DNA from 3 places in the Micromonospora sp. NPDC049366 genome. Region 2 is predicted to be linked to each of the others. Evidence: riboswitches for the same ligand, from Rfam matches in the RefSeq annotation. Region 2 holds a riboswitch; each other region holds the start of a gene.
The links. Region 2 has a riboswitch for cyclic di-AMP ahead of ACIBTV_RS13815 (C39 family peptidase). Riboswitches for the same ligand answer to the same signal wherever they lie in the genome.

Region 1 (10,065 bases), on a different contig from region 2:
GACCTGTCCGAGTCCGCCCCCTGGCAGCCGGTCGCGGGACGGGTCACCGACCCGGCCGGCAAGCCGGTCGCCGGGGCCCACGTGACCCTCGCCGACGAGACGTTCCCCGGCTTCGTGACCGGCAAGGACGGCCGCTACACCGGCATGCTGCCGGAGGCCGACTACGACCTGCGGGTCGAGTACGGCCGCTGGCTCGCGCCGAAGACGGTCGCGGTGACGGTGGACGGGCCGGAGACGGTGGACGTGGCGCTGGCCGCCAAGGCCGACCGGCACGGCTACACCGCCGGGATCGCCCGCGCCTCGTGGGTCGACGGCGGCGCGGTGCTGCCGCTGACCGGCGACACCGCCGGCCGGGCGGTCGAGCTGCCGTTCCCGATGACGTTCTACGGCACCACGTACGACCGGATCGCCGTGCACACCGACGGCTACCTGACCTTCGGCGCCGACTCGGCCGGTTCGGTCGGCGACAACGGTCCGCTGCCCGCCCCGGCGGTACCGGCCGCGGCCGTCTACGCGTTCTGGGACGACCTGGTCCTCGACCACGCCTCGACGGTGCGGACGAAGACGACCGGCAGCGGCATGAACCGCCAGTTCGTGGTCAGCTGGACCCGGGCCGCGTTGAAGAGCGCGCCGAAGACCCGGGTCGATGTTCAGGTGCGGCTCAGCGAGAACGGCACCGTGACCATCCAGTACCGCAAGCTCGGCGACGGGTCGGCGGCGGCCGGCGGGTCGGCGACGGTCGGCATCGAGGACGCCACCGGCCGGGACGCGGTGACGTACTCCCGGGACGAGGCGGTGCTCGACGAGGCCACCGCCGTCACCTTCCGGGTGCCGGGCCGGGGCCTGCTGCGCGGCACGGTCCGCGACGCGAACGACCGCCAGCCGCTGGCCGGCGCCACCGTGCGCGTCGAGTCGCCGGACGCCCGCCAGCCCGTCACCGCGGTCACCGACGCCGACGGCTTCTACCAGCTGGAGGCGCCGGCCGGTGAGGCCTCGCTGAGCGCCCTGCAGCCCGGCTACGAGCTGCCGGCCACCGCCGTGACGATCGCCGAGACGAAGGTGCGCAAGCAGGACCTGGCGCTGCGTACGCCGCTGCTGCTGGCCAACCGGGACGCGGTCGAGGTGAGCGCGCGGGCCGGGACGACCAAGACCGCGACGGTGACCCTGACCAACAAGGGTGACCTGCCGGCCACCTGGCTGGCTCGGGAGATCAACTCGCCGACCCCGCCGACCGGGGTACCGGGCAAGGTGCTCAGCTCGTTCGCCACGCCGGACCTCTACAACGCGTTCGGGGTCGGGTACCGCAACGGCGAGCTCATCGTCTCCAACTCGTACCTGTTCGGTCAGCTCCAGAAGTTCTCCACCGACGGTCGGTCGCTCGGCAAGGGCGTGCTGGACATCGGCGGCTGGCCGTCGGACATGGCGTACGTGGCGGCCCGGGACCTGATGTGCGCGCCGAAGATGACGTTCATCGGGGACCTGCCGATCGTCTGCTTCGACCCGGACACCCTGGAGGTGAAGGAGACCATCACCGGGCCGTGGGCGGACAAGCTCTCCTACGGGCTCGCGCACCGCGCCTCGGACGACACCTTCTACCTGGCGGCCGGTGACGGGAAGATTAAGCACCTCGCCGGGTTGTCCCACCCGCAGCCGGGTGCGGTGCTCGACGAGTGCACCCCGTCGATCCCGTGGATCACCGGGCTGGCGCTCAACGAGAAGCACAACGTGCTGTGGGGCATCAACCAGGACTCCAAGGAGTCGATCTGGGCGCTCGACCCGCAGACGTGCCAGGCCCTCGCCTCGGTGCCCGACCCCGACCCCAACCCGCTCACCGGGGCCGGCCTGGACCTCGACGAGCAGGGCAACCTGTGGGTGCTCGCCGGAGCCACCAACCGCCCGTACCGCGCGAAGGTCTACCACGTCGACGGGTCGCTGCCGGCGTACAGCGACGTGCCGTGGCTCTCCGCCGCCGCCTCCGGGCAGGTGGAGCCGGGGGCGAAGCAGCAGCTGACCATCACGGTCGACACCACCGGCCTGACCCCGGGCCGGTACGCGGCGACGCTGCTGGTGACCAACAACGGCGCCAAGGGCGGATCCACGCCCGTCACCGTCACCGTCACGGTCACCCGGTGATCCGGGGGCGCCGCCGGCCCGCGCCGGGCCGGCGGCGCCCACCGGCCCCGGTTCAGAGCCAGTCGTTGCGGGCGGCGTACCAGCCCAGCTGCATCCGGGTCGCGCTGCCCGTCACGTCCATCAACTGCCGCAGCCGCCGCTGGACGGTACGCAGGGAGATGCCCAGCTGGGAGGCGACGGCCTTGTCCGGCAACCCGGTCATCAACAGGGACAGGATCCGCAGGTCCGTCGGCGTGGGCACCGCCCAACGGTCGACGTCGTCGAGCACGGTGCTGGACGGGGCCAGCCGCAGCGGCGTCGCCCGGTCCCACACCTCGGTGAAGAGCGCCACGAGCACCTCCACCCAGGTCTCGCCCCGCACCATCAGCGCCCACGGCTCGGCGCTCTCGGTGCGGCCCGGGAACGAGAGCAGGGCGATCCGCCGGTCGGCGACGGCCAGCTTGCCGGGCACGTTCACCGCGACCCGCGCCTGCTCGCCGGCCGCCAGGAACCGCCCGATGTGGGCGGACGCGCCGGGCCGCTCCAGGGCGCGCCGGTCGTACACCACGCGGAAGCCCACCCCCCGGCCCAGCAGCTCCAGCTCGGTCGGATTGTCGTTCATATCGGCCGCGTACGGCGGGCACTCGAAGCCGAGCACCTCCTCCTGGGCGCCGCGCAGGAACTGGTCGAACGCCTGCATGATCGCGGGAACCCCGACCACCATCTGCACGCCGTGGTCCACCGGGTCGGCCGCACGCCGCCGCCGCAACCACTCCCCCAGGCCGGTGCGCGCCTCCTCCAGCTCGCGGACGCGCTGGGTCAGCAGCGAGTCGATGGCCAGGTCGGGCGGTGCGGCCTCGGCGCGGCCGGCGACCAGGCGGACCAGCCCGAACCGGGCGAGCCCGGCCAGCGACTCCTCGACCTCGCCGGCACCGAGCGTCAGCCGTTCGGCGAGCTCGGCGGCGGTGCCCGGTCGGCCCCCGACCAGTTCCAGGTAGACCTTCTCCTGCGGCTTCGTCAGCCCGAACGCGCCCAGCACGTCGCCCCCCGCATCCCCCTACGGCCGCTTACCTGGGCCGACCGACCTGATCTTGAAGCGCTCCCAGCAGCGCGTCAAGCATCCGCGCACCCGTCGAACGGCGGGGAGCCGCCGCGGCCGTCCCCCGCCGTCGCCCGCTACGGTGTCCGCTGCGGCCGACGTGCCGGACCAGCCCGGCGACGACGACCCCCGAACGGACGACGGCCCCGGGCGACCGACGACGGCCCGGGACGACCGCGCGGACGGGAGGGGCGAGATGCGGCTGCACGTGGGATGCGCGATGTGGACCCACCGGGCGTGGCCGGGTCGCCTGCTGGCCCACCCGCTGCCCGCGCACGAACGCCTGCGGCACTACGCGGCCTGGTGCACCGCGGTCGAGGGGAACACCACGTTCTACGCGACCCCGTCCCGGGACACCGTCGCGTCCTGGGCGGCGCAGACCGACCCGGACTTCCGGTTCGTCCTCAAGCTGCCCAAGGCCGTCACGCACGAGCGCCGGCTCAGCGACGCCGCCGAGCCCCTGCACGCCTTCCTCGACGCGATCGAACCCCTCGGGCCACGGGCCCACGCCCTCTGGCTGCAACTGCCCGGCTCGTTCGCCCCGGCCGACGTGCCCGTGCTCGCCGGCTTCCTCCGCAGGCTCCCCGCCGCCCACCGGTACGCCGTCGAGGTCCGCCATCCCGCCTTCTTCACCGACGCCACCGCGGCCCGGCTGCTCGAAGAGGCCCTGGCCACCGTCGACGCCGAGTGGATCCCCTTCGACACCACCGCGTTCTTCCGCACCCCACCGACCAGCGACGCCGAACGGGACGCCTGGACCAAGAAGCCCCGCATGCCGCTGCGCACCCGGGCCCGCACCGACCGACCGATCGTCCGCTACCTCGGGCGCGACGCCACCGCCGAGACGGTCGAGGGCTGGCAGCACTGGATCGACGTGGTGGCCGGGTGGCTGCGGGAGGGCCGGTCGCCGACCGTCTTCGTGCACACCCCCGACAACGCCGAGGCGCCCGTGCTCGCCCGCCGCTTCCACGACGAGGTCCGCGACCGCGTACCCGGTCTGCTTCCGCTGCCCGAGCCGATCCCCGTCGGGCCGCTGACCCTCTTCTGACCGAAGGGCCCGATGGCGTACGTCTCGTCGGCGCGACGCCGCTGGTCGGGCGTCCCCGGCCGGCGCTACCGTGGCCCGGCCCCGTCTGCCCGGCGGGGCCGTCACCGCCCCCGGTCGGGCGACGGTGGCGGTGCCGACGGAAGGCAGGGTCGCCCGTGACGTCCGGGTCGTTCACTCAGGACGGCGTCGCCGTCGAGGGCGCTGCGCCCGCCCCGGAGCCCGTCGACGGGACGGACGTCCTGGTCACCGTGCGCGGGGGCACACTGCGCGGCGAGCGCGCGGACGGGCTGACCATCCTGCGGGGCGTGCGCTACGCGACCGCGGACCGCTTCGCCCCGCCGGTGCCCGAGCGACCCTGGTCCGGCGTACGCGACGCGCGCCGGCACGGCGGCGTCAGCCCGCAGCCGCCCACCCGCTCGACGGCGACGGGCGGCCGGTCCGAGGTGGGGGTCGAGTCGGAGGACTGCCTCAACCTGACCATCGTCACCCCGGCGGCCGACGCCCGACACCGACCGGTGGTGGTCTGGCTGCACGGTGGGTCGTACCGCTCCGGCGCCGGCTCCTGGGACCGGTACCGCACCGACCGGCTCGCCCGTGAGGGCGACGTGGTCGTGGTGAGCGTGACCTACCGGCTCGGCGCGCTCGGCTACCTGTACGCCCCGGGCGTCTCCCCCGGCAACCTCGGGCTGCGCGATCAGATCGAGGCGCTGCGCTGGGTCCGCGACAACGCCGCCCATCTCGGCGGCGACCCGGAGAACGTGACCGTGATCGGGCAGTCGTCCGGCGCCCACTCGCTCGCCTGCCTGCTGGGCGTGGCGCAGGCCCGGTCGCTGTTCCGCCGGGCCGTGCTGCAGAGCCCCCCGCTCGGCCTGGGGCTCGGCGACCCGACCACGGCCGGTCGGGTGGCCCAGCGGTTCCTCGCGCGGCTCGACCGGGACCCGCACGACGCGTCGCCGGCCGAGATCGTCACCGCCCAGCGGGCCGCCGAAAAGGACCTCGCCGCGCGACTCGGGTTCGGGCTGGTCCCGGCGTACGGGCCGGTCGCCGGCGTGGACCCGCTGCCCGACCTGCGCGGCTGGCAGGAGGCGACCCGCTCCGGCGCGGACGGGCTGGAGGTGGTGCTGGGCACCACCCGCCGGGAGATCGCGTACTTCCTGGCGGACGGGCCGCTGTCACGGCGCGTACCGCTGCTCGGGCGGGCCGTCGAGGAGGGGCTGATCGGAGCGGCGACGCGCCGCGTGTTCCGCCGCCCCACCCTGCGCTTCGCCCAGCGGTTGGCGGCGGCCGGGGCGCGGGTGTTCGCCTACCGGATCGACGAGTCGGGCTCCACCTCGGCGCACCGGGCCTGCCACTGCAGCGACCTGCCGATGCTCTTCGGTGACGAGGCGGCCTGGGATGGCGCGCCGATGCTCGCGGGGCGGACCTGGGCGGAGGTGACCGATCGCGGTGCGCCGCTGCGTGCGGCCTGGCTGGCCTTCGTGGCCGACGGCGCGCAGGCGCTGGCCGGCCGGGGCTGGGCGCCGTACGCGGGCCGCGGCGGCCACGTCCACTCCTTCGGATAGCCGCGACACGACGGTGGCCCCGGCCCGTTGGCGAACCAGCGGGCCGGGGCCACCGTCAGCGGTCGGTCAGAGGCTGAGCCGCTGACCCGGGAAGATCAGGCCCGGGTCGGCGCCCACGACCTTGCGGTTGCGCTCGTAGAGCGCCTCCCAGCCGCCGGCCACGCGGTGCGCGGCGGCGATCTCGGACAGCGTGTCGCCGGGCTTCACCACGTACGCCCCACCGGTGGCCGGGGTGGTGGTACGCCGGTCGCCGGTCGACCGCTCCGACCGGGTCTTCGACGTGGCGGTCGACTTCGACGTGGACTTCGACGTCGTGCTCTTCGGCTTCGTGGTGGAGCCGGCCTTCCTGCCGCAGGTCGGCCAGGCGCCGATGCCCTGACCGTCGAGGACCTTCTCGGCGACCGCGATCTGCTCGCCACGGGTGGCCAGGTCGGCGCGGGCGGCGTACCGGGTGCCGCCGTAGCCCTTCCAGGTGCTCTGCGAGAACTGGAGCCCGCCGTAGTAGCCGTTGCCGGTGTTGATGTGCCAGTTGCCGCCGGACTCGCACTGGGCGATGGCGTCCCAGTTGACCGCCGCCTGTGCGGGGGCCGCGGCGCCGAAGAGGGCGACGGCGCCGGTGACCGCCCCGGCGGCCAGGGTGCCGACGGCGACCCGGCGGGTGGTCACGGCTCGGTGTCGTGCGTGATACGCAGATGCCATGGTGATACGTCCTCCACGCCGGCGAGGTGAGCTGTCGGGTTCGGGCTGAGGTGCCCGGCCGCGTGTGGCGGCTTCACCCCGAGGCGCCCCGAGCGTCCTGCGCTGGGCACCGAGGAACGGTGGGTCCCCCGCTCCCGCCTGGCTGACGAATGCCGACGACCGGCGGCGGGATTTGGCGTTACCGGTCTCGGTGTCCGCGTTCGCGAACTCGATCGACGTTAGGCACGGTCGGCGTCGATCGCCCAGTTCGTGTGAACCTCTTCACCGGTCCACGCGGGACGGTCGCGCCTGCGGTTGCGGATTCCCGGCGATCCGCTATGGGGAGCGCGACGCGGTGGCGCACGTCACCCCGGCGGCCCGGATCCGTTGCCGCAGCCCTGTGGCAGGCTGGCCCCGTGGCGCAATCTCCGCTGACCGGCGTGCTGGTGGTCGTGGGTGTCCTCACGCTCGCCACCGCGTTCGGTTGGTGGCGGCGCCGACGCGACGGCCGGCTGCGCGTCGTCGCGGCGGCGACCCACCCCGCGCACCCGGCGGACGAGACCGCCGCCGTGCTCGCCGCGCTCGGCGTACGCCCCGGAGGCGTCACCCTGGTCCAGTTCTCCTCCGCGGTCTGCGCGCCCTGCCGCGCGACCCGACGGATCCTCGACGACGTCGAGCGCCACGTCGACGGCGTACGCCTGCTGGAGGTCGACGTCGAACACCACCTCGACGCCGTTCGGGCGCTCGACGTGTGGCGTACGCCCACGGTGCTGGTGGTGGACGCCGACGGGCGGGTCGTCCGACGCGCGTCCGGCGTGCCCGTCCGGGACGAGCTGGTCGCCACGGTCCGGCCGCTGCTCGCCGGGGCGCCGCGGTGAGGGGCGTGTGGCTGACCCGCCGCCGGATCGTGGACCACGGCCGGACGGCGACGAGTCTGTGTCGCGCGGTCCGTTCCGCCTGACGACCCGCCCGCCGCCTCTCCCCTCTCCCCGGTCACCCCCGCCTTCCGCGGGTCCCGCCGAAACGGACGTCCGCCATGCTGCTCGACCCTCGCGCGCCGCGCTTCGCCGCCGCCGTCACCACCGTCGTCCTCGCCGTCGCCCTGATCACGGCGTCCGCCCCGCTGCTGCTGGCCCAGGCGGCCGTCTTCGCGGTGACCGCCGCCAGACCCCGCCTCGGCCCGTACGGCCAGCTCTACCGCGCGCTCGTGGCGCCGCGCCTCGCTCCGCCGACCGAGCTGGAGCCGGTCGCGCCGGTGCGGTTCGCGCAGCTCGTCGGGCTGGCCTGCACCGTGGTGGCGGCGATCGGCCTGCTCGCCGGCGTGCCGGCGCTCGGTCTGACCGCGACCGGCGTCGCGCTGGCGGCCGCGTTCCTCAACGCCGCGTTCGACCTCTGCCTCGGCTGCGAGGCCTACCTGGCGCTGCGGCGGTTGACCGGCCGACCGATCTCGGCCCGGGTGCCCGCCCCGTCCTCCTGGCCGTCCCGCCCCTGATCCTCCGCCGTCGGCGGCGTCGCCCGTGCTGGGGCCTGGGCCAACGGGCACTCGCCCCGGCCGATGGCAACGCGCCGGAGCTGTCCTGTCACGTGCCGTGACCACACGTCCCCGTGCCGGCCATGGTTTGGTGACGCCTGCGACACGTCGACGAACGGCGTGCGGGTTGGCCGCCGGCCTCGGCGAGAATCCGGGTACGGGCAAGACAGCCCAGGGCCGCCGCGCCACCGATGTTTACCGGGGGGTCGCACGGGTGAAGGTACGGCGGCACCGTATCCGAGGGGGAATCCACCATGTCCGAAACAGGCCACGTCGACGGCAGCACCGACCGTCCCGACGGGGTGACCGATCCGCTGCTGTGGAAGCTCGCCCTGGGGGTGGCCGACGCGCACGAGCCCGACGGCGAGGGCGGGTGCCGCAACCTGCTGTGCGCCGGCGAGGCGTGGCCCTGCACGCCGTGGAACAACGCCCAGCTGGCGCTGCGGCAGGCGCAGGTCACCGAGCCGGTGCGGCCGACGTCCGCCGGCTGGTCGGCCAGCGTGGTGCCGGCGGCCCGGCGAGGCATGCCGACCCGCGACGTGGAGAACACCGCCTCCGCGGCGTGAGGCCGCACCGGGGCGGGCCACGGATCGCGCGGCGACGTCGGAGCTGAACGGCGACCGCGCGTACGGGTCACGCCCCGGTCGGCTCGGCGGCTCGGCGGCTCGGCGGCTCGGCGGCTCGGCGGGCGAATATGACGTGCGGGCCGCGGCCGCGCCCTCTAGCGTTCCGGCCGTGACCCTCGACATCATGTCCCTGGCGGACCGCCCCGACCTCCGGCCGCTGCTCGACGAGGACTTCGAGGGGGCCTGGCCGCCGTTCATGCTCTGGGACCCGATGGGTTCGGTCTACTACAGCGTCGCGCACGACCTGTACCCGGAGTTCGTCTTCGCGGCCGTCGACTCCGACGAGCCCGGGCGCGCGGTGGCTCGCGCGTACGCGGCCCCGTTCCGGTGGGCCGAGGGCGAGCTGCCCGACGGCGGCTGGGACCGGGTGATCCAGCGGGCGACCATCGACCGGCTCACCGGGGCCGCCCCGACCATCGTGTCGGCGTTGGAGATCTGCGTCCGCCCGCACCGGCGCGGCACCGGGCTGTCCGCGCTGATGCTCGACGCGATGCGTCAGGCGGTCGCGAAGCAGGGCTACGACACCCTCGTCGCCCCGGTGCGCCCCAGCGGCAAGCACCTCCAGCCGGACCTGCCGATGACCGAGTACGCCGCCCAGGTCCGCCCCGACGGCCTGCCGGTCGACCCCTGGCTGCGGGTGCACGTCCGCGCGGGCGGGCGCATCGAACGCGTCGCTCCCCGGTCCATGGTCGTCACCGGCACCCTCGCCGACTGGCGCGGCTGGACGGGTCTGCCGTTCGACACCAGCGGCCCGGTGCACGTGCCCGGCGCCCTGGTGCCGGTGCAGGTCGACGTCGTTCACGACCACGCCGTCTACGTCGAGCCCAACGTGTGGGTCCGGCACCGGCTCTGACCGGACCGGCCGCCGCCGAACCCTGAGGCCGTCCGGCCGGGAGCCTGTCCGGCTCCAGACCGGCACCGAGCCCATCCGGCTGTGCGGCCGGCTGGGCTGTGCGGCCGGTCGTCTTGCCGGCGAAGCGCGCCCGGGCCGGCATGTTCCCGGGAACAATGGAGGACCGGGGATGAGAGCCGCGCACGAGAGACCCGGGGGCCGAGCGTGCTCGCAACCAGCCTGGCGTGGCTACGCCGCCGCGACCCCGGACACGTCGCGCTGCGGCGTGCCGTCCGGCTGACCCTCGTCGCGTCCACCGTCTTCTACGCCGGCCGGTACGCCCTGCACAGCGTCAACCTCGCCACGTACGGACTCTTCGGCGCGGTCGCCGCCGGGGCGTTCGCCCAGCTACCCGGATCGGCGCGGGAGCGGGCCGGCAGCCTGCTCGCGGCGATGCCGGTGGCCTGGGCGCTGGTCGCCACCGGCACCGCGCTGGCCGGGAACACCTGGGCGGCGGCCGGCGGGATGCTCGTCATCGGCTTCGCCGTGGCCTTCGCCGGGGTGGGTGGACCCCGTC
Region 2 (10,065 bases):
ACACGGTGAGCTGGTCGCTGTCCTGCGAGTTCTTCTTCTATCTCTGTCTGCCGCTGGCACTGCCGCTGATCCGCCGGGCTCGCCCCTGGGCGCTGTGGGCCGTCGTGGTCGCGGTGCCGCTGCTGATCCTGGCCCTCTGGCCGGCGCAGCTGCTGGTGCCGGAGGAGAGCCGGTGGTGGTTCACGCAGGTCTTTCCGCCGATCCGGTCGCTGGAGTTCTGGATGGGGGTGGCCGCCGCCGAGCTGATGCGGCGCGGCCGGTGGCGGGGGCCGAAGCTCCCCGTCGCCAGCGCGGTCTTCGTGGTGACCTGGGTGGTCGCCGCCGAGTGGATCCGCGCCGAGCTGTGGGCGGCGCTGCTGTCGGCGGCGTACCTCCTGGTCATCACCGCGGCGGCGGACGCCGACGTGCGCGGGCTGCGCTCTCCGTGGCGGTCCCGTCCGATGGTGTGGCTCGGCGAGGTGTCGTTCGCCTTCTACCTGGTGCACGTCCTGGTGATGATGACCGTGCTGCGGCTGACCGGCGACTGGGGCACCGGCCTGCCCGGCTGGTGGGGGCTCACCGCGGTGTTCGGGTTCCTGCTGCTCAACCTGGTGCTGGCCGGGCTCGTGCACCGCTGGGTCGAGACGCCCATGATGCGGCTGCTCGGACCACGCCGGGCCCGCGCGACCGCCGCCCGCCCCGGGAACCCCGCCGCGCCGGTGACCGTCGCTCCATCGGGCCGGTCCGAGCCGGCGGCCACCGGGCCGGAGGCGCCCGCCGCGCCCCGCGTCCCGCGGCCCCGGCGCGCCGTCGACCACAGCGACGACCAGCCGGCGTACGTGGATTCCCGCTGACGCCGTCCACCCTGGTCACACCGCCCGGCGCGGCGCGCCGACACGCCCGGCATCGAGTGCGACCGGGCGTTGCCGGCGGTAGCGTTGTCGGATGCTTCCCGTCGCGTTCACCTGTCCCCTGTGGTGGGTGGCGCGATGGGCCGGCCGTCTGTTGGCCAGCCTCGCGGTCGTCGGCGCGCTGACCGTCGGCGCCGGCTCGCCGTCCGGCGCCCTGGCGGCGTCCGGCACCGCGTTCCCGGCCGCGCCGGCCGTCGCCGACGGGCAGGGAAGCCACGCCCCGGTCGACCCGGCCGCGCACCGCGCCGCCGACACCCGGCCCCGCGGCGTCGGCGGCACCACCGTCACCGGGGTCGCCACTCTCACCGGGGTCGCCGCGCTCACCGGGGCCGACACCGTCGCCAGGGCCGTCACCGTCCGCACCAGGGTCACCGCCGACGACGGAGCCACCCCGGTCGCGGCCGGCGCCGCCCCGCACCCGGCCGCCGTCGACCGCACCGGCGTCCGGCCCCCGTCAATGGCGACGGCCGGCATCCCGGCCGCCGAGCCCCGCAGGCCGACGAGCACCGGCCCGGCCCCCTCGGCGCCCCGCGCCCCGCCCGGGGCCTGAGCCCGACGGCGGGCGTCGATCCCGCCGATCCCGCCACCCCGCGTCCCCGCCGGCCCCGCCCCGGGGCGCCGCCCCGGTCACCCGTGGCCCGCGCCACCGCCCCCGGCGCCCCGCGCGCCCCCCATCGCAGCCGTTCCTCCCGAGGTGCCGACATGGAGAAGACCGTCCTCTACCAGTTCCTCGTCCAGGTCCCGCTCGCCGTCGCCATCTGGTCGGTCCTGCTGGTGCTGGCCCTGACCGTGCTCACCGTGCTGGTCGCCCGCCCGGAGCGGGACCGCGCCGACGGTGACGCCGCCGCTCCCGCCACCCCGACGGCCCGTGAGCTGGCCGAGGCCGAGGCCGCCGACCTGCGCCGGTACGCCGAGGAGGTGGCCGTCGCCGCGGCCGGCGCGGCGCAGACGGCCCGCCGGCGGCGGGCGGAGTGGCTGGCCGCCCACCGCGACCTGGAACGGGCCTGGGCCGCGTACGACGAGGCGGAGACGGCCGCGCGTCGGTTCGCGGGCACGGGTGCGCTGCCCCCGCCGCGGACGCCCCGGACGCCGGCCGAGTACGCGGCCCGGGAGCGGCACCTGCACCGCGCGGCCACGGCGGCGCACTGGCGCGGCGAGTTGACCCTGCGTCAGCTCGGCGAGGTGTTCGGGCACCGCAACGGGTGGGATCCCCGGCTGCACCCGGTCGAGCAGGAGGTGCGGCTGGCGCGGGTGGTGCGAGACAGTCGACACGCCGACTACCGGCTGGCCGAGGAGCGGGAGCGGGCCGGATGGCGGGACGCCGAGCTGGCCGCCGAGGCCGCCCGGACGCTCGCCGCCGAGGCGTACGCCGCCGCGGCCCGGCTCCGGCCGCTGCGGGCGCCGGCGGCCCGGCCGGCCACGGTCGCCGCGGCGACCCGTCCGGTGCCGGCGCGCCGCTGGCGGCCCGCCCGGGTCGGGTGACACCGGGGTTGTTCCGTGAGCCCGGTCACAGTCGGCCGGAAACGGTCAGCGGGAATGATCGGGAACGATTTCCGGGCGTTGTGGAGCGCCTTTCCGGCCGGCTGTCCCGTTGTCGCCCGACGGCGCCTCCCACGCCCCGCGTCCCATTGAGTCACGCCAGTGTCCGTACGCCTGGAAAAAATTTCCATGATCAGTGTTTACGCAGGTCAGGCAGGGTTGGCAGGGTGAGTACCGCTTAGTAGTGTCGGCCCGTCCGGTGCGGTAACCGATCGCAAGAGGCGACGCCGCGCCGACCCGCCTAATCGGCAGTTCCGAGCCGGGGACCCACACGCACGTCCGGGGTGAATCCGCGAGCCACGGCCCGCGGTAGGGCGATCTTCCCGCCCGAATCCGTCAGCTAACCCGGTAGGCGGCGTCGGAAGGAGCTCCATCCTCGTGCAGCACCAGCCCACCCCTCGTTCCTCCCCGCACCTCCACGGCACCGCGGTACCCGCCCTCGCCCGTCCCGTCGTGGCGAGCTGACCCGGCACCCGCGTCTCCCGCCCGGCCTACCGGGCGATCCCCTGAGCGGTCCACCAGTCGCGGACGACGTCCGCGCGGTGACGCCTGCCCGCCCACCGGCGTGGGCGTGGTAGGGCCGCTCTCCCCCGAGCCCGTGGAGGAACACGTGAAGCACACCCTGAAGCGTCAGCTCCGTCGACTGGCGACGCAGCGCCCATACCAGATCACCGGCGCCGCCGCGGCCCTCGTGCTGGCGTCCACCGCCGGCGTGCTGGCCAGCGGCATCGATGACGCGCCCAGCGGCCAGCCGGCCTCCGCCGCGGTGGCCGAGCTGCGCAGCGACGCGACCGTCGCCTCGCGCAGCCAGGACCGGACCGCGGAGCCCACCACCGCCGCGCCCGAGACCAGCGCTCCCTCGGCGTCGAGCGCGTCCCCGGCCGCCCCGAAGGCCGCGAACCCCGACCTGACCCGCAAGCCGACACCGCCGAAGCCCCCGAAGAGCAAGGTGCTCGACTACGACTACCAGGCGCAGACGACGTACTACTACTGCGGCCCGGCGGCGACCCGCAACGCCCTCAGCGCCAGCGGCATCGAACGGAACCAGGACGACCTGGCCGCGCAGCTCGGCACCACCGAGATGGGCACCAACTCCGCCCAGGACACGACCCGGGTGCTGAACGCGGTGGTCAAGGGCAGCCCGTACCGGACCCGGATGTTCGACGGCGCCCCGAGCCCGGCCCAGATGGACCAGCTCCAGGCCGACGTGGTCAAGGCCATCACCGACGGCCGTGGCGTGGTCGCCAACATCGTCGGCGACGCGGTGGACACCGACGGCGGCTGGCACTCCTTCTCCGGTGGTCACTACATCGCCGTGGTCGGCTACCGGGACGAGGGCCGCACCGTGAAGATCGCCGACTCGGCGAACCCGGCGGTGCCCTCGTACTGGATCAGCACGATCGACCTGGCGAACTGGATGGCCACCCGCGGCTACTCCGCCTGACCCGATCCGACACCCGGGCGCCGGCCCCCTCCTTCGAGGGGACCGGCGCCCGTGGCCTTTGCCGGCCGCCCGGTTCGTGAGTAGGTGACGAAGCCGTACAGCGCCAGGTGGTTGGACTTCGTGCCGGTCACCGTGTGGTCGATGGCGGACGGCCGCACCGTGCCCCTGATGAACAGATATTCGATCTTGCTGGATCCGCTCGTCGCCTTCGCCCCGTAGCCGGTCATCCCGAAGCCGCCCAACGTGGACGACGGGATGCCGGTGCGGTTGGCGTCGATCCCCACGAACGCCACGGTCGCGCCGTAGGTGTCGGCCGGGTAGCCGAACTCGGCCGACAGCTGGTCGGCGTACGCCTCGGCCTGGCCGGTGCCGCGCACCTGCTGCACGATCAGGATGTCCGGCGGCGCCACCCCGGCCGTGCCCTTCGCGCCGTTGTCGTCCACCAGCATCGAGGTGAGGTGGCGCCGGACGGCTTCCGGCCGCCGCCCAGCGCCGAACTCTACAGTGACCGTCGTCGCTGTGTTGCCCCGCCGATCGTCCGCCGGCCGACCGATCGTGCGACGGTCGTCCACCGTGGCAGACTGCGCCCATGGTCGATGACTCCGGTGGGCGGTCGGTCCTCCTGCTGCTGCACGGCATGGGCGCGAGCGGTGACGTCTGGCTGCCGTGGGCCCCGCTGCTCGAAGAACGCTGGCCGGGCCGCTGGCTCGCTCCGGATCTCGCCGGGCACGGCGCCTCTCCGCCGCTGCCGGCATACTCGTTCGCCGGTCTGGCCGAGCGGGTCGCGGCGGGTCTCGGCTCCGGCGGGCGTGCGGCGGCGGGCCTCGGTTCCGGCGAGCGACTCGTGGTGCTGGGCCACTCCCTGGGCGGGGTGGTCGGGCTGGCCCTGGCGGCGCGGGCCGGCGGTCTGCCGGTGGCCGCGGTCATCGGCCTCGGGATCAAGGCGGTGTGGTCACCCGCCGAGCTGGCGAAGGCGGCCGAGCTGGCCGAACGGCCGGTCACCTGGTTCGCCACCCGCGAGGAGGCGGCCCGCGCTACCTGCGGGTCTCCGGCCTGACCGGGCTGGTCGACCCCGACCACGCGGTGGTGGACGCGGGCCTGCGCGCTGAGGGCGGGCGGTGGCGGCTGGCCATGGACCCGGGCGCGTTCGCGGTGGGCGACCCGGCCCTGCCGGCGCTGCTCGCCGCCACCGACGTGCCGGTGCTGCTGGCCCGCGGCGAGCACGACCCGATGGTCACCGACGCGCAGCTCGCCGAGCTGGGCGCGCCGGTGGTCACGCTGCCCGGGCTCGGGCACAACGCCCACGTCGAGGACCCGCAGGCGGTGCTGGCGCTCGCCGACGCGTACCGCTGAGCACGGCAGCGCCGCTCGCCCCGGACCGCCGGGGAGAGCGGCGCGTCGCCGGCCGGCGGTCGGTTCAGACCGGCGGCCGGTTCAGGTGGTGGTCGGTTCAGGCGGTGGGGGAGAGCGGCGCCGGCTCCACCGGCGGCCCGACCCGCGGCGCCGGCGGGTTCCACCCCGACTCCAGCTCGCGGCGGGCCGCGTCGAGGAACGCGTCGGCGTACGAGTCGGCCGGGAAGTCGCCCAGGTAGCGGCGGCGGGTCGCCCAGCGCTCCGGCGCCAGCGGGTCGTCGCCGAGCAGCCGGTCGAGCACGTCGTCGACGTTCGCCATGTCCCGCCGCAGCACGTAACCGGCGCCGGCCAGCGGGAACAGCTCCCGGAACCGGTCGCCCTCGTCGGCCATGTCGGTCACCGCGAACGGCTTGCCGGAGTAGAGGTAGTCGGAGATGACGCCGGAGACGTCGGAGACCAGCGCGTCGGAGCGGTTGACGCACTCCACCAGGCTCAGGTCCCGGCTCGCGGCGGCACCCCACAGGTGCGGCCGGCCGGTGCGTGCCCGGTCCGCGGCCAGCAGCTCGGTGAGCCGGCCCAGCTGCCGGGCCGACGCCGGGTTCTGCGTGGTGTAGGGGTGGGCGCGCAGGATGACCGTCGCACCCCGGTCGAGCAGCCGCCGCAGCAGCGGCTCGGCCACCGGCAGCGAGCAGTAGTCCGCGTCCGCGTGGTGCCCCGTCCAGGTCGGCGTGTACAGGACCGTGCGCGGCGCGTCGGCGGGCAGCGGCTCGGGGCGTACGTCGATCGACTCGACCTGCGGGCGGCCCACCACCACGAACTTCTCCGCCGGGATGCTCACTCCGGCGCGGGCGTACCGGTCGATGGCCGCCTGGCCGGCGACGAAGATCCGGTCGAAGATGCCGGAGACCGGGTTGGCGCTGGGCGCCTTGTCGCTGTCGCCGTGGTGCAGCTGCACGTGGGTCAGCTGCGTGAAGCGGATGCAGTGGCTGTTCTTCGCGCCGTGGTTGACGTAGAACGCCACCTTGAGGCTCGGTACGAGCACCTCGTCCATCGCGCGCAGGGCCGGGCAGTAGACCACCGGAGCGGTCGTGGCCGCGGCGATCGGCGCCAGGAACTCCGGCTCGCGCACCAGCACCAGGAACGGCCGGCCGATCCGCTCCAGGTAGGGCAGCCACATGGTGACCTGGTACTCGGAACCGGGCGGGGCGGAGAAGTGGAGCAGGAACTCCGGCTGGTGCCGGCGCAGCGCCCGGCTCACCGGGCCGCCGCCGGCCGCCGGCCGGAAGCGGCGCCGGGCGAGGTCCAGGGCGACCGCGCCGGCGCCGGCGGCGACCAGCAGCGCGACCACCAGGGCGACCACGGCGGGCAGGGTCGCCGCGGCGGCCACCGCCACGACGGCGAGCAGCCCGAGCAACGCGTCGCCCAGGTGCGTGGCGACCAGCGGCGTCCACGACCGCACCGGCAGGTTCGCCGCCCGGATCTCCAGGTTGCCCGCCTGGCGCAGCGGCCCGACCAGGAGCACCAGCCCCAGCAGCACCAGTGCGGTGGCGGCAAGCGCGGGGTCGAACCCGCCGTCGGACCGCCGCGCGTAGCCGACCAGGACGGCGGCCGCGATCAGGGTCGTCTCGGCCGTGGTGTCGGCGCCCGGGCGGACCCGCCGCTCCGCGGCGGTCGCGGCGAGCGCGGCCACGACGAGCCCCAACCCCCAGCCGGTCGCGCCGGTCAGCGCGACGACGAGGAAGGCCAGCACGGCCAGCCCGGTGCTCAGGCACCGTGCGATCAGTTTCCGGACCAGGTCACCACGCATGTCGCTCCGTTCACCGCCGTCCCGGCCGCAGGTGTCGGGCGGTCAGCCGACGACCGCGGGGGCGGCGTCGGTCGACGTCGTCTGCGTCGGCACGGCCTGCGCGGCCTCACCCGGCGCCCGGCGTACGTCGATGACCTGACCGGTCAGCTCGGAGATCAGGACGTCCAGCGAGGCCTGGGCCACCGCCTCGGCCGAGAGCAGGGTGTGCTCCGGCTCCTCACCGAAGGCGCGGGTGCGCATCGGGGTGGCCGTCCGCTCCGGGTTGATGCAGTTGACCCGGACGCCGTCCTCGGCCCACTCGTCGGCGAGGGCCTGGGTGAGGTTGACCAGCGCGGCCTTGGTGGCCGAGTAGAGCGCGTAACGGGCGCGGCCCCGGGTGTAGGAGCTGGAGGTGTAGAGCAGCAGCTGCCCCCTGGTCTGCTGGAGGTACGGCAGGGCCTGCCGGGCCACCGTCACCGGTCCCACGAAGTTGACCTGGAGGAGGCGGTCCATCGTCTCCTCGTCCATCTCCGCCAGGGCGCCCCGCTCCAGGATGCCGGCGGTCACCACCACGTGGTCGATGCGGCCGGTCGCCTCGAAGGCGGTCTTCAGGGCCGCCTCGACGTCCTCCGGACGCTCGACGTGGGTGCCGGTGCTGCTGCGGCTGAACGGGAAGACCTGGGCGCCGTAGCGGGAGGCCAGCTCCGCCAGGTCGTGGCCGATGCCGTAGCTGCCGCCGAAGATCACCATCGTCCGCCCCGTCAGCTCCTCGCGGTAGCTGCGGTGGTCGGCCAGCCGGGGCGGCTGCGCGGCGGCGAGCTGGAAGAGCTTGTCGGCGAGGTGCACGTCGACCGGGTGGGTGACCTTGATGTTCTCGTCCGACCCGTCGATCACCTTGATCGGCGTGTGGGGGAGGTAGCGCAGCACCACGCCACAGTCGTCGGTGGCGGCGAAGTTCGGGTCACCCTCGGCGTGCCGGTACGCCTCGCGGATGGTGCCGGACCGGAACGCCTGCGGGGTCTGCCCCCGGCGCAGCGAGGAGCGCACCGGGATGTCGGTGATGCAGTCGTTCTCGTCCACCTGGATGATCGTGTCCGCCGAGGGGATGGCCACGTCGACGGCGGAGTAGGTCCAGAGCGCGTTCACGCACTCCCGGACGATCCGGCTGCTGACCAGGGGACGCACCGCGTCGTGGAAGAGGATGTTGCAGTCCTCCGGGCCGACGGCGTCCAGGGCGATGCGGGTGGTGGCGTTGCGCGTGTCGCCGCCCTCGATGACCTTGGTGACCTTGCGGAAGCCGGCCTTTTCGACGATCTGCCGGGCGTCGGCGACGTGACCGGGGGCCATCAGCACGATGATCTCGTCGATCTCCGGCGCGGCCTCGAAGACGGCCAGGGTGTGCTCGATGATCGGCTTACCGGCGATCTTGAGCAGCTGCTTCGGGATGCCGAGGCCCAGCCGGGTGCCGGTGCCGCCGGCCAGCACCACCGCCACTGTGCGGGACGGCCGCCACGGCGCCGGGTTCTCCGGTGCGGCGTCCGGGCCAGTGGTGTGGTCCTGCGTCATTGCCGATCCTCACTTCCGGGGGTGCGTGAACAAGAGGTTCCGCCCAGGCGGCGACCGGATGAACCTTAACGCGCGCCGCCGCCCACCCCAACGTCGGCGGCGGGCCGGACGACATCCGTGTCGATGCGTCCGACCCGCCGTCAGGTCACTTGCTGTTGGCGTACGCCTCGTACGCGCGGATCACCTCGTCGGTCGGGCCGTCCATCCGCAGGACGCCCGATTCCAGCCAGATCGTCCGTTCACAAGTGTCGCGTACGGAGGAGAGCTGGTGGCTGACCAGGAACACCGTGCCAGCGCTCTCCCGCAGCTCGCGTACCCGCTGTTCGCTGCGCTTGCGGAAGCCCTTGTCGCCGGTGGCCAGCGCCTCGTCGATCAGCAGCACGTCGTGCTTCTTCGCCGCCGCGATGGAGAAGCGCAGCCGGGCGGCCATGCCCGACGAGTACGTCCGCATCGGCAGCGAGGCGAAGTCACCCCGCTCGTTGATCCCGGAGAACTCGATGATGCCCGGGGCCTCCCGCTGCACCTCGGCCGGGGTCATGCCCATCGCGAGGCAGCCCAGGGTCACGTTGCGCTCGCCGGAGAGGTCGTTGAGCAGCGCGGCGTTGACCCCGAGCAGCGAGGGCTGGCCCTGTGTGTACACGGCGCCGCGGTTCACCGGCAGCAGGCCGGCGATCGCCCGCAGCAGGGTCGACTTGCCCGACCCGTTGCTGCCGATGAGGCCGATCGCCTCGCCCCGGTACGCGGTGAAGGTGACGCCCTTGACCGCGTGCACCTCCCGCACCTCCGGTGCGGAGGTGCGGGTGACGATCCGGCGCAGCGCCGCCACCGGGCTGGTGCCGCCGCCGGCGCCCTTGTGCACCCGGTAGATGACGTGCGCGTCGTCCACCACCACGGTGGGGATCCGCTCCTGCGCCGGCGTCAGCGTCAGGGTCGCGTCGTTCGACGCCTCGAACTGGTCAACCACGGCCGTACTCCTGTTCGCCGCGCCAGAAGTAGACGAAACCCCCGACGCCCATCACGATCGCCCAACCCACCGCGACCAGCCAGAGCTGGAGCAGGGAGGAGTTGAGCACCGGCGCCTCCTCCAGCAGCGCCACCCGGGCCAGCTCGATGTAGACCAGCATCGGGTTGAACTCGACCAGCCGGCTGGCCCAGCCGGGCAGGTTGTCCTCGAAGAGGGTGACGCTGTAGAGCACGCCCGAGCCGTACATCCAGGCGCGCATCACGAACGGGATGACCTGCCGCAGGTCGGAGACCTTCGCGCCCATCCGGGCCACCATCATGGTGACCCCGGCGTTGAAGACCGTCTGGAGCAGCACCGCCGGCACCAGGATCAGCCACGCGAAGGAGATCGGCTCGCCGGTCACCAGCACGATCGCGATCAGCACCACCATCGAGCCGAGCAGCTGCTGGAACTGGGTGACCGTGACCGCGAGCGGCAGGCAGGCCCGGGGGAAGTGCAGCGCGCGGATCAGCCCGAGGTTGCC
Region 3 (10,065 bases), on a different contig from region 2:
TCGGTCGCCACCGACTCGACGCCGCCGGGGCACCTGGCAGCCGTGGTCGACGCCGTCGTGCCCAGCCTGCGCCGGGCCGCGGCCGCCGGGGTGGACGACATCAACGGCATCGTCGACATCCACATCGCGCAGACCGTCGAGGCCCTGCTCGGCAACTCGCCGGTGCTCGCCGCCGAGGTGGCCGCCGGGCGGTGCGCGGTGGTCGGCATGTCCTACCGGCTGGCGGCCGGCGAGGTACGCGAGGTCGCCTCCGTGCCGGCCGGCACGGCACGCGCCGCCGCCTGACCCGGCCCTCCTGGACGTACGACGAAGGGGCCGCCCCGCGACGCGCGGAGCGGCCCCTTCGCATGCCACCTGTCGTCGCTACAGCAGCGACATGTGTACGTGGTCGGTGTGGTTCGACGGTCCGCTGTACGACTTCCAGCCGGTCGCCGGGAACCAGATCTGCCTGTTCCAGATCACGTAGTAGATGCCGAGTCGGTCGGCGTTGCGAATCAGGAACGCGGCGAGGTTGTTGCCGTACATGCGGGTGTCGTCGTTGTGCCACGGCGCGAAGCCGCTCTTCTGCAACGACCAGTCACAGGCCCGGCCCTTCGGGTGCTCCCACGGCCCACCGGAGCGGTAGCAGCCGACGAACCGGTTGAAGCCGGCTCGCTTGACCTCCTTGTACGCGTGGAGCGTGCGCGGGGTGATGCACCCCGAGGTCGTCGGGTCGTTCTCGCTGCAGGACTCGGGCTTCCAGTCACCGTCCGCGTCCCGGCCGGGGGCGACCCGGGCGACGGGTGAGGTGGCCGAGACCAGGCCACCGGTGAAGCCCTTCCCGCCGACCAGGGCCAGCGCCTTGTCCGCGTCGCGCTTCTGCTTGGCCATGATGGCGGTCTGCTTCTGCTGCTCGCCGACCTCCGCGTCGATGGCGAGCTTGGCCAGCTCAGCGCGCCTCTTCACCGCGTTGACCTCGGCCAACTTCTGGGAGTTGACCAGGTTGAGCTCGTCCAGCCCGGTGGCCCGCTGCACGAAGGAGTCGGGGCTGTTGCTCTCCAGGAGCATGGCCATCGCGCCGATGCGCCCGGTCCGGTAGGACTGAGCGGCGATCTCGCTGACCTGCGGGGCCAGCGCGTCCAGCTCGTCCTGGGCGCGCTTCACCTCGAGGGCCAGCTCCGCCTGGCGCGTCTTGGACTTCTCCAGCTTCGCCTTGGCCGCCGTGTAGTTCCGGTTGGTCTGCTCGATCACGTCGGTGAGGAGCTTGGGCTCGGCGTCCTCCTCGTGCCCCGAGGGGGTGGAGGGGTTCGGCGCGGCCGATGCCGGGAGGGGCCCGGCGAGCACGGCCAACGCGGCCAACACGGCCGCCACAGGCGTCAACCAGCGGCGTAGGGGTGCCGTCACAGTGTTCCCTTCCGTCGACCGCCGACCGGGTTAGCTGACGGGTTCGGGGCGGAAGTGGCCCCTACCGCTCGCGCGGATTCACCCCGGGTACCTGGGTTCCCGGTTCGCCGGGTGGCGATTGGGCGGTGGCACCGCACGCGCCGCTGCGCGCCTTCATCGGTGACCGGCAGCGAGGTTACCCGAGAGTCCTCCGGGGGATCTACGTCCGGATGCCGACTAAAAGCGTCATTTCGGCATTGCGCTGTGTGATCAGTGACCGGGTCGTCAGCTCGCCCCACCCGCGCCGTCACGCTGCGGAGTGTCACCATGCGCTGTCCGTTCTCCTGTCCGGTTCGGGCCGCCCCGGGCGGGCGGCGAGGGGTGGGTCCGGGTCGAGCGTCCGGCCGTGCCGGCCGGCGCTCAGTGCCTCCAGCGCCTCGGCCCGGTCCGGTGCCGGCCGGGCGGCCGGAGGTGGTGGCGTCGGTGCGGGCGGGCCCGCGTCACGGTCCGCCGCGCCGTGACGACCGGCCGTGGTCACCAGGGCCGCCAGTGCGGTGGTCAGCGGGACGGCGGCGATCAGGCCGAGCGTGGCGACCGCGCTGCGTACGATCTCCTGGGCCAGGAACTCGCTGGTGAGGATCTGGGCCGCCCCGCGTGAGTCGGCGGTCAGCAGGAGCAGCAGCGGCAGCGAGGCGCCGGCGTACGCCAGCACGATCGTGTTCACCGTCGACGCGATGTGCGCGCGGCCGACCCGGGTCGCCGCGCGGTACAGCTGGAGCCGGGACAGCCCCGGGTTGGCGTGCGCCAACTCGGTGACCGTGGCCGCCTGGGTGACGGTGACGTCGTCGAGCACGCCCAGTGAGCCGATGATGATGCCGGCGAGCAGGAGGCCGTGCAGGTCGACGTCGGCCTGGAACATTGACAGGGTGGTGGCGTCCTCGCTGCCGAAGCCGGTCAGGTGGGTGGCCGCGGTGGCGATGGTGCCGAGCACTCCGGTCAGCACCAAGCTGCCCAGCGTGCCGAGCACCGCCACCGAGGTCTGGGCCGTGACCCCGTGCGTCAGGTACAGCACCACGAACATGATCAGCGCGGCGCCGACCACCGCGACCAGCAGGGGCGGGCTGCCGGCGCTGATGCCGGGGAGCACGAAGCCGAGCAGGATGGCGAAGCTCGCGGCCAGGCCGGCGAGCGCGGCCACGCCCCGCCACCGCCCGAAGGCGACGATCGCGGCGGCGAAGACGACGGCCAGCCACAGCAGCGGCTTGCCGCGCTGGTGCTCGGCGATGTTCCAGCTGCTCGCCGACGGGTCGGCCGGGTCGGTCAGCTCGACCAGGATGATCTCGTCGCCGACCGCCACGGTCGGCGCGCCCGGGCCGTCCGGGATCGGGGCCTCCACCTGTCGACCCGCCGCCGGGCCGTCCTCCACCTTCACCCCGACCGTGCCGCACACGCCGGGTGAGCCCGTCCCCGGTGTGCCCTCCGGGGTGGGCGGGGCGGGCGGACACGGCTCCGAGACGACCCGGGTGACCGTGCCGTGGTACCTCGGCACGTCGGAGCCGTCCGCCGGCTCCGGCGCGTTCCACGGCCAGAGCAGCAGTGCGGCGACCACCGTGGCGAGGACGAGCGGGACCACCGTCGCGACGAGGATCCGTCGCACCCGCGGCGGGGTGGACGGTGCGGGACGGCTGTGGTCGGCACCCAATGCGAGTCTCCCAACGAATCCGGGGCGGGGTACGTACCGGCGGGGCGATCGGTTCAGCGGCGCCGGACGATCGTCCGGGCCGGCGCGGGGCGGTGACCTGTGATGGCGGAGTGATCGCGGACCGTGACCGGGTTGCCCGGCCGGCCGCCGGGGGCGGACGGCAACCGGCGGTAGGGCCGGGCCGGGCGGTGCCGAGTCGGGAGAGCCATCGTTCGGAATGCTAACCAGGCTCGCGCGCCGATGCCTGTCCTGCGCTCGGTGTCGGAGGGTCGCGTCGGCGGGACGGCACCCCCCGGGCACCGCCGGCGGGCATGGTGGAGTCATGTCCATGCACCCGCACGACCCCGACCCACCGCTCGGCCACCCCGACCACTCGGGCCGCTCCGGCCACGAGGGGCGCGGTGGCGGTCGCGGGCACGGCGGGGAGGACGGCGGCGAACCCGGGCACGGCGGCGGGCATCGCGGGCACGACCGGCACGCCGGGCACGACCCGGAGATGTTCCGGCGGCGGTTCTGGCTCTGCCTGGTGCTCACCGTGCCGGTCGTGGTCACCAGCCACATGGTGATGGCCTGGTTCGGCTACGAGCTGGCGTTCCCCGGCCGGTCCTGGGTCGGTCCGGTGCTCGGGTCGGTGGTGTTCTGGTGGGGTGGCTGGCCGTTCCTGGCCGGCGCGCTCCGCGAGCTGCGCGACCGCACGCCCGGCATGATGCTGCTGGTCACGATGGCGATCACCGTCGCGTACGTGGCATCGCTGGCCACCGGCATCGGCGCCTTCGACCTGGACTTCTGGTGGGAGTTGGCCGCGCTGGTCACCATCATGCTCCTCGGTCACTGGCAGGAGATGCGGGCGATCGGGCAGGCCCGGGGGGCGTTGGCGGCGCTCGCCGCGCTCCTGCCCGACCGGGCCGAGCGGGTCGGCGGGGATGGTCGGCCGGAGCCGGTCCCGGTTGCCGAACTGCGGATCGGGGACGTGGTGCTGGTCCGCCCGGGCGGCCGGGTGCCCGCCGACGGCCGGGTGACCGACGGCGCGGCCGAGCTCGACGAATCGATGATCACCGGGGAGTCCCGTCCGGTGCCCCGGTCGGCCGGGGACCGGGTCGTCGCCGGCACCGTGGCCACCGACTCCGCGCTCCGGGTCCGGGTCGAGGCGGTGGGTTCGGGCACGACGCTCGCCGGCATCCAGCGGATGGTCGCCGAGGCGCAACGGTCCAGCGGGCGCGCCCAGCTGCTCGCCGACCGGTTCGCGGCCGCGCTCTTCTACGTGGCCACGGGCACCGCCGTGGCCACGGTGCTGGTCTGGACGCTGCTCGGCCGGGTCGACGAGGCGGTGGTCCGTGCCGTGACGGTCCTGGTCATCGCCTGCCCGCACGCACTCGGGCTGGCCATCCCCCTGGTGATCGCGCTGAGCACGGCGCTCGCCGGGCGCTCCGGGATCCTGGTGAAGGACCGGCTGGCGCTTGAGCGGATGCGGACCGTCGACGCCGTCCTGTTCGACAAGACCGGGACGTTGACCCGGGGCGGGCACGTGGTCACCGAGCTGGCCCCGGCGTCCGGCGTCGACCGGGACGAGCTGCTGCGGCTGACCGCCGGTGTGGAGTCCGACAGCGAACACCCGCTGGCCCGGGCCGTCGTGGCGGCGGCGGGGCCGGGCGGCGCCGCGCGGGCGAGCGGTTTCCGGTCGCTGCCGGGCCGCGGCGTGCAGGCGACCGTCGACGGTACGGAGTACGCGGTGGGTGGTCCCGCTCTGCTGCGCGAGTTGGCGGCGCGTCCTCCCGACGAGCTGACCCCGGCGGTCGACCGGTGGAGCGCCCGGGGCGCCGGAGTGCTGTACCTGGTCCGGCTACCGGCGACCGTGCTGGGCGCGCTCGCGTTGAGCGACGAGGTGCGCCCGGAGGCGCGCCAGGCGATCGCCGAGCTGCGTGACCAGGGCGTGCGTACGATCGCGATGATCACCGGCGACTCCCGGGCCGTGGCCGACGCGGTCGCCGCCGACCTCGGCTTCCGCCCCGGCGACGAGGTCTTCGCCGAGGTGCTGCCGGAGGAGAAGGACGGGCGGGTCACCGCGCTGCGTCGGCGCGGGCTGACGGTGGCGATGGTCGGCGACGGTGTGAACGACGCCCCGGCGCTGGCCCGGGCCGACGTGGGCATCGCCATCGGCGCCGGCACGGACGTGGCGATCGAGTCGGCCGGGGTGGTGCTCGCCTCGTCGGACCCGCGGGGGGTCGCCGCGGTGGTGCGGCTCTCCCGGGCGTCGTACCGGAAGATGCTTCAGAACCTCGGCTGGGCCGCGGGTTACAACGTGGTCGCGCTGCCGCTGGCGGCCGGGGTGCTCGCCCCGGTGGGTGTGACCCTGAGCCCTCCGGTCGCGGCGGTGCTGATGTCCGCGTCGACCATCGTGGTCGCGCTGAACGCGCAGCTGCTGCGGCGGGTGCGCCTGGAGCCGGCCGCTGAGGTCAGCCGCGCTTCATGAGGCGGCCGACGGCGGCCATCATCTCGGTGGCCATCTCGTCGGCGCGGCCCTCGGCGGCGCCCTCGTGCATACAGTGCCGGGCGTGTCCGTCGAGCAGGCCGAGCGCGACCTTGTCCAGGGCGGCCTGGATCGCGGAGATCTGGGTGAGCACGTCGATGCAGTAGCGGTCCTCGTCGACCATCTTCTCGACGCCGCGGACCTGTCCCTCCACGCGGCGGAGCCGCGCGAGCAGCTGATCCTTGCTGGCGGTGTATCCGCGGATGGGCGTGGGTGCGGTCATGCGGACAAGGATAGCCTACCCCCCGGGGGTATGGTACGGTCCTATCGTGCCGGATACCCCCACCCGGTACAGGTAAGCCTCGGGGGCGGGAGTCCGTCCTCGTATTACCCCTGGGGGGTATTGTTCGAGGCGGCGGAAGGAGCGGTCGGATGGTCACCACGACATACCAGGTGCAGGGCATGACCTGCGGACACTGCGTGAGCGCGGTCAGCGCCGAGGTCGGCGCGATCCCGGGCGTCCGGGACGTGCGGGTCGAGCTGTCGAGCGGGCAGGTCACCGTCGACAGCGAGACCCCGCTGGACGTCGCGTCCGTGCGGGCGGCCGTCGACGAGGCCGGCTACGAACTCGTCGACGCCTGATCGGGATCGGAGCCGCCAGGATGAACACCGCGATGAAGCTGAGCGGGTTCGCGCTCGGGCTCGCGGCGGTGTTCGGCGCGGCCTACGGGGTCGGTCAGGTGGCCGGCCCCGTCACCCCCGCCGCCGAATCCCGCCACGACGACACCATGGCCGGGCACGGTGACACCGGGCACGGCACCGAGGCGGGCGCCTCCGGGCGCCTCCCCGGTGGCCTGCTCGTCTCCGACCGGGGCTACACGCTCGTGCCGGTGACCGCCCCATCCGGCGAGTTCGCCTTCCGGATCGCCGGCCCCGACGGCGGCCCTGTCACCGCGTACGACGTGGCACACGACAGGCGCATGCACCTCATCGTGGCGCGCCGGGACCTCTCCGGCTTCCGACACGTGCACCCCGAGCAGGATCCGGACGGCACCTGGCGGGTGGCCGCCCCGTTCGGCGGGCCCGGCGTGTGGCGGGCCTTCGCCGACTTCACCCCCACCGGCGGCGAGCCGCTGACGCTCGGTGTCGACGTCACCGTGCCCGGTGCGCTCACCGACCGGCCGCTGCCACCGCCCGCCACCAGCACCACGGTCGACGGCTACACCGTCACCCTGGCGGGCAGCCCGCAGCCCGGCCGCACCGCCCAGCTCACGCTGACTGTCAGCCGCGACGGCGCGCCGGTCACCGACCTGGAGCCCTACCTCGGCGCGTACGGCCACCTGGTGGCCCTGCGCCAGGGCGACCTCGCGTACCTGCACGTGCACCCGGACGGCGCGCCCGGCGACGGGCGGACGCCGCCCGGCCCCGCGGTGACGTTCCGCGCCGAGGTGCCGTCCGCCGGCGCCTACCGGCTCTACCTCGACTTCAAGCACGGTGGCGTGGTGCGCACGGCGGAGTTCACCGTGCTGGCCGACGCCGCCACCGCCCCGACGGGCAGCCCCGCGCCGACCCCGAACGCACCCGCCCCGACCGGCGCCGCCGAGCACGGCGAGCCGGGCCACGGGCACGACTGACGGGACCCTCGATGACCACCACCAGCAGCACGCCGCTGCCGACCGCGCCGAACCAGATCGAGCTCGCCATCTCCGGGATGACCTGCGCCTCCTGCGCCGCCCGCATCGAGAAGAAGTTGAACCGGATGGAGGGCGTGACGGCCACGGTCAACTACGCGACCGAGAAGGCCACCGTCCGGTACGCCGACGACGTCACGCCCGACGACCTGATCGCCACCGTGCAGAAGACCGGCTACACGGCCGAGTTGCCGCCCCCGCCCGGCCCGGCCGGCGCACCCGCCCCGGCCGCGCCGGTGGACGAGCTGCGCGGGCTGCGTACGCGGCTGTGGGTGTCCGTGGCGCTGAGCGTGCCGGTGATCCTGCTGGCCATGGTGCCGGCGTGGCAGTTCGACTACTGGCAGTGGCTGTCGCTGGCCCTGGCCGCCCCGGTCGTCGTCTGGGGCGGCCTGCCGTTCCACCGGGCCGCGCTGATCAACCTGCGGCACGGCGCGGCGACCATGGATACCCTCGTCTCGGTCGGCACCATCGCCGCGTTCGGCTGGTCGCTCTGGGCGCTCTTCCTCGGCGACGCCGGGATGCCCGGGATGACGCACCCGTTCCGGTTCGACATCACCCGCTCCGACGGCGCCGGCAACATCTACCTGGAAGCCGCGGCCGGGGTGACCGTGTTCATCCTCGCCGGCCGCTACTTCGAGGCCCGCTCGAAGCGCACCGCCGGCGCGGCGCTGCGGGCTCTGCTCGAACTCGGCGCCCGCGACGTCGCGGTGCTCCGCGCCGGGGTCGAGACCCGCATCCCGGCGGACCAACTGGCCGTCGGGGACCGGTTCGTGGTGCGGCCCGGCGAGAAGATCGCGACCGACGGCGTGATCGATGAGGGCACCTCGGCGGTCGACGCGAGCATGCTCACCGGGGAATCCGTCCCGGTCGAGGTCCGGCCCGGCGACACCGTGGTCGGCGCGACGGTCAACGCGGGCGGCCGCCTCGTGGTCACCGCGACCCGGGTCGGCGCCGACACCCAGCTGGCCCGGATGGCTCGGCTGGTGGAGGAGGCGCAGAGCGGCAAAGCGGCCGTGCAACGGCTCGCCGACCGGATCTCCGGCGTCTTCGTCCCGATCGTGATCGCGCTGGCCGTCGGTACCCTCGGCTGGTGGCTCGGGGCCGGCGCCGGCCCGACCGCCGCGTTCACCGCCGCCGTCGCCGTGCTGATCATCGCCTGCCCCTGCGCGCTCGGGCTGGCCACGCCGACCGCCCTGCTGGTCGGCACCGGCCGGGGCGCCCAACTCGGCGTGCTGATCAAGGGGCCGGAGGCGCTGGAGAACACCCGTCGCGTCGACACCGTCGTGCTCGACAAGACCGGCACCGTCACGACCGGCCGGATGACGCTGGTGGACGTGCTGCCCGACGCGGGCACCGACGCCGAAGAGCTGCTGCGGGTGGCCGGAGCGCTGGAGGCCGCGTCCGAACACCCGATCGCCCGCGCGGTGGCCACCGGCGCCGCCGAGGCCGGCGCCCTGCCGCCCGTCACCGGCTTCGCCAACGTCGAGGGGCTCGGTGTGAGCGGCGTCGTGGAGGGGCGCGAGGTGCTCGTCGGCCGGCTCCGGCTGCTGCGCGAGCGGGGACTCGTCGTACCCCCGGAAGTGGAACGGGCGGCGACCGACGCGGAGGCCGCCGGCCGGACGGCGGTGCTCGCCGGCTGGGGCGGGCAGGCCCGGGGCGTCCTCGCGGTCGCCGACGTGGTCAAGCCCACCAGTCGGGCCGCCGTGGCCCGGCTGCGCGACCTCGGGCTGCGGCCGGTGCTGCTGACCGGCGACAACGCCACGGTCGCCCGGGCGGTGGCCGCCGAGGTCGGCATCACCGAGGTGATCGCCGAGGTGCTGCCGGCCGACAAGGTCGACGTGGTGGCGCGGCTCCAGGCCGAGGGGCGGACGGTCGCCATGGTCGGCGACGGGGTCAACGACGCGGCCGCGCTCGCCCGGGCCGACCTGGGGTTGGCCATGGGCACCGGCACCGACGTGGCGATCGAGGCGTCCGACCTGACGCTCGTCCGGGACGACCTGACCGCCGCCGTCGACGCCATCCGACTCGCCCGGCGCACGCTCGGCACCATCCGGGGCAATCTGGTCTGGGCCTTCGGCTACAACGTGGCGGCCCTGCCGCTGGCCGCCGCCGGGCTGCTCAACCCGATGATCGCCGGTGCCACGATGGCCCTGTCCTCGGTCTTCGTGGTGGCCAACAGCCTCCGTCTCCGCCGCTTCCGCCCAATCTCCTGACCCCTGCCCGGCGGTGCCCCACGCCCCGCTGCCCGCCCCGCGATCTTGCACCGTGCGCCCCGGCATATCGGACATCTCGTCCGAGTTGGGGGCCGAAGGTGCAAGATCGCGCCGGTTGGTCGGCGGGGCGGTTCGGGGTGCGGTTGATGCGGTGGGGGGTGGGGTATTGGAGCGGCGTAACGACGCTTCGGAGTGGAGGACGTCATGGGCATGGACGACAAGATCAGCAACGCGACCGAGGACGCGGCGGGCAAGGTGAAGGAGCACGCCGGCAGGGCCACCGACGACGAGCGTCTGGAGGCCGAGGGTCGCAACGACCAGACCAAGGCCAACCTCAAGCAGGCCGGCGAGAAGGTCAAGGACGCGTTCAAGAGCTGACCCGTCGCGTACGCGCGCCGGACCGGTGACCGGCCCGGCGCGCGTACGCGTGTCCCCGCCTCGCGCCGGATCGTTGACCGGGACGAGGTGTCCCCGTCCGTGTGCCGCCACCACGACCGTCCCCCATGGACGGCCGACCTGGAACGGGAGAGGACGATGTTCCAGCCCACCGTGACCGGCCGGCGAGCCGTCGGCGTCGTCGTCCTGGCGGCGCTGCTCGCCGGCTGTCAGTCGCCCGGAGCGGGCGCCGGC

Region 1: linked by a shared signal. The riboswitch ahead of ACIBTV_RS12400 (transglycosylase family protein) and the one ahead of ACIBTV_RS13815 (C39 family peptidase) in region 2 are both predicted to bind cyclic di-AMP.
Region 3: linked by a shared signal. The riboswitch ahead of ACIBTV_RS07490 (coiled-coil domain-containing protein) and the one ahead of ACIBTV_RS13815 (C39 family peptidase) in region 2 are both predicted to bind cyclic di-AMP.

What each region holds. Positions count from the first base shown of each region.
Region 1 is NZ_JBITMV010000007.1:78,170-88,234, forward strand. It holds gene ACIBTV_RS12380 (S8 family serine peptidase) at 1-2,133, shown strand, start outside; gene ACIBTV_RS12385 (helix-turn-helix domain-containing protein) at 2,186-3,151, opposite strand; gene ACIBTV_RS12390 (DUF72 domain-containing protein) at 3,432-4,259, shown strand; gene ACIBTV_RS12395 (carboxylesterase family protein) at 4,415-5,821, shown strand; gene ACIBTV_RS12400 (transglycosylase family protein) at 5,888-6,520, opposite strand; cyclic di-AMP (ydaO/yuaA leader) riboswitch at 6,523-6,708, opposite strand; gene ACIBTV_RS12405 (TlpA family protein disulfide reductase) at 6,916-7,377, shown strand; gene ACIBTV_RS12410 (DUF4395 domain-containing protein) at 7,536-7,991, shown strand; gene ACIBTV_RS12415 (hypothetical protein) at 8,285-8,596, shown strand; gene ACIBTV_RS12420 (N-acetyltransferase) at 8,766-9,509, shown strand; gene ACIBTV_RS12425 (FUSC family protein) at 9,714-10,065, shown strand, end outside.
Region 2 is NZ_JBITMV010000008.1:122,770-132,834, reverse strand. It holds gene ACIBTV_RS13830 (acyltransferase family protein) at 1-833, shown strand, start outside; gene ACIBTV_RS13825 (hypothetical protein) at 925-1,440, shown strand; gene ACIBTV_RS13820 (hypothetical protein) at 1,593-2,372, shown strand; cyclic di-AMP (ydaO/yuaA leader) riboswitch at 2,658-2,799, shown strand; gene ACIBTV_RS13815 (C39 family peptidase) at 3,028-3,873, shown strand; gene ACIBTV_RS13810 (hypothetical protein) at 3,861-4,445, opposite strand; gene ACIBTV_RS13805 (alpha/beta fold hydrolase) at 4,463-4,930, shown strand; gene ACIBTV_RS13800 (alpha/beta fold hydrolase) at 4,960-5,226, shown strand; gene ACIBTV_RS13795 (CDP-glycerol glycerophosphotransferase family protein) at 5,324-7,033, opposite strand; gene ACIBTV_RS13790 (D-ribitol-5-phosphate cytidylyltransferase) at 7,076-8,578, opposite strand; gene ACIBTV_RS13785 (ABC transporter ATP-binding protein) at 8,724-9,542, opposite strand; gene ACIBTV_RS13780 (ABC transporter permease) at 9,535-10,065, opposite strand, start outside.
Region 3 is NZ_JBITMV010000003.1:320,267-330,331, forward strand. It holds gene ACIBTV_RS07485 (carbonic anhydrase) at 1-285, shown strand, start outside; gene ACIBTV_RS07490 (coiled-coil domain-containing protein) at 364-1,383, opposite strand; cyclic di-AMP (ydaO/yuaA leader) riboswitch at 1,388-1,518, opposite strand; gene ACIBTV_RS07495 (YibE/F family protein) at 1,685-3,064, opposite strand; gene ACIBTV_RS07500 (heavy metal translocating P-type ATPase) at 3,387-5,534, shown strand; gene ACIBTV_RS07505 (metal-sensitive transcriptional regulator) at 5,518-5,814, opposite strand; gene ACIBTV_RS07510 (heavy-metal-associated domain-containing protein) at 5,964-6,173, shown strand; gene ACIBTV_RS07515 (hypothetical protein) at 6,194-7,165, shown strand; gene ACIBTV_RS07520 (heavy metal translocating P-type ATPase) at 7,177-9,435, shown strand; gene ACIBTV_RS07525 (CsbD family protein) at 9,640-9,813, shown strand; gene ACIBTV_RS07530 (hypothetical protein) at 9,970-10,065, shown strand, end outside.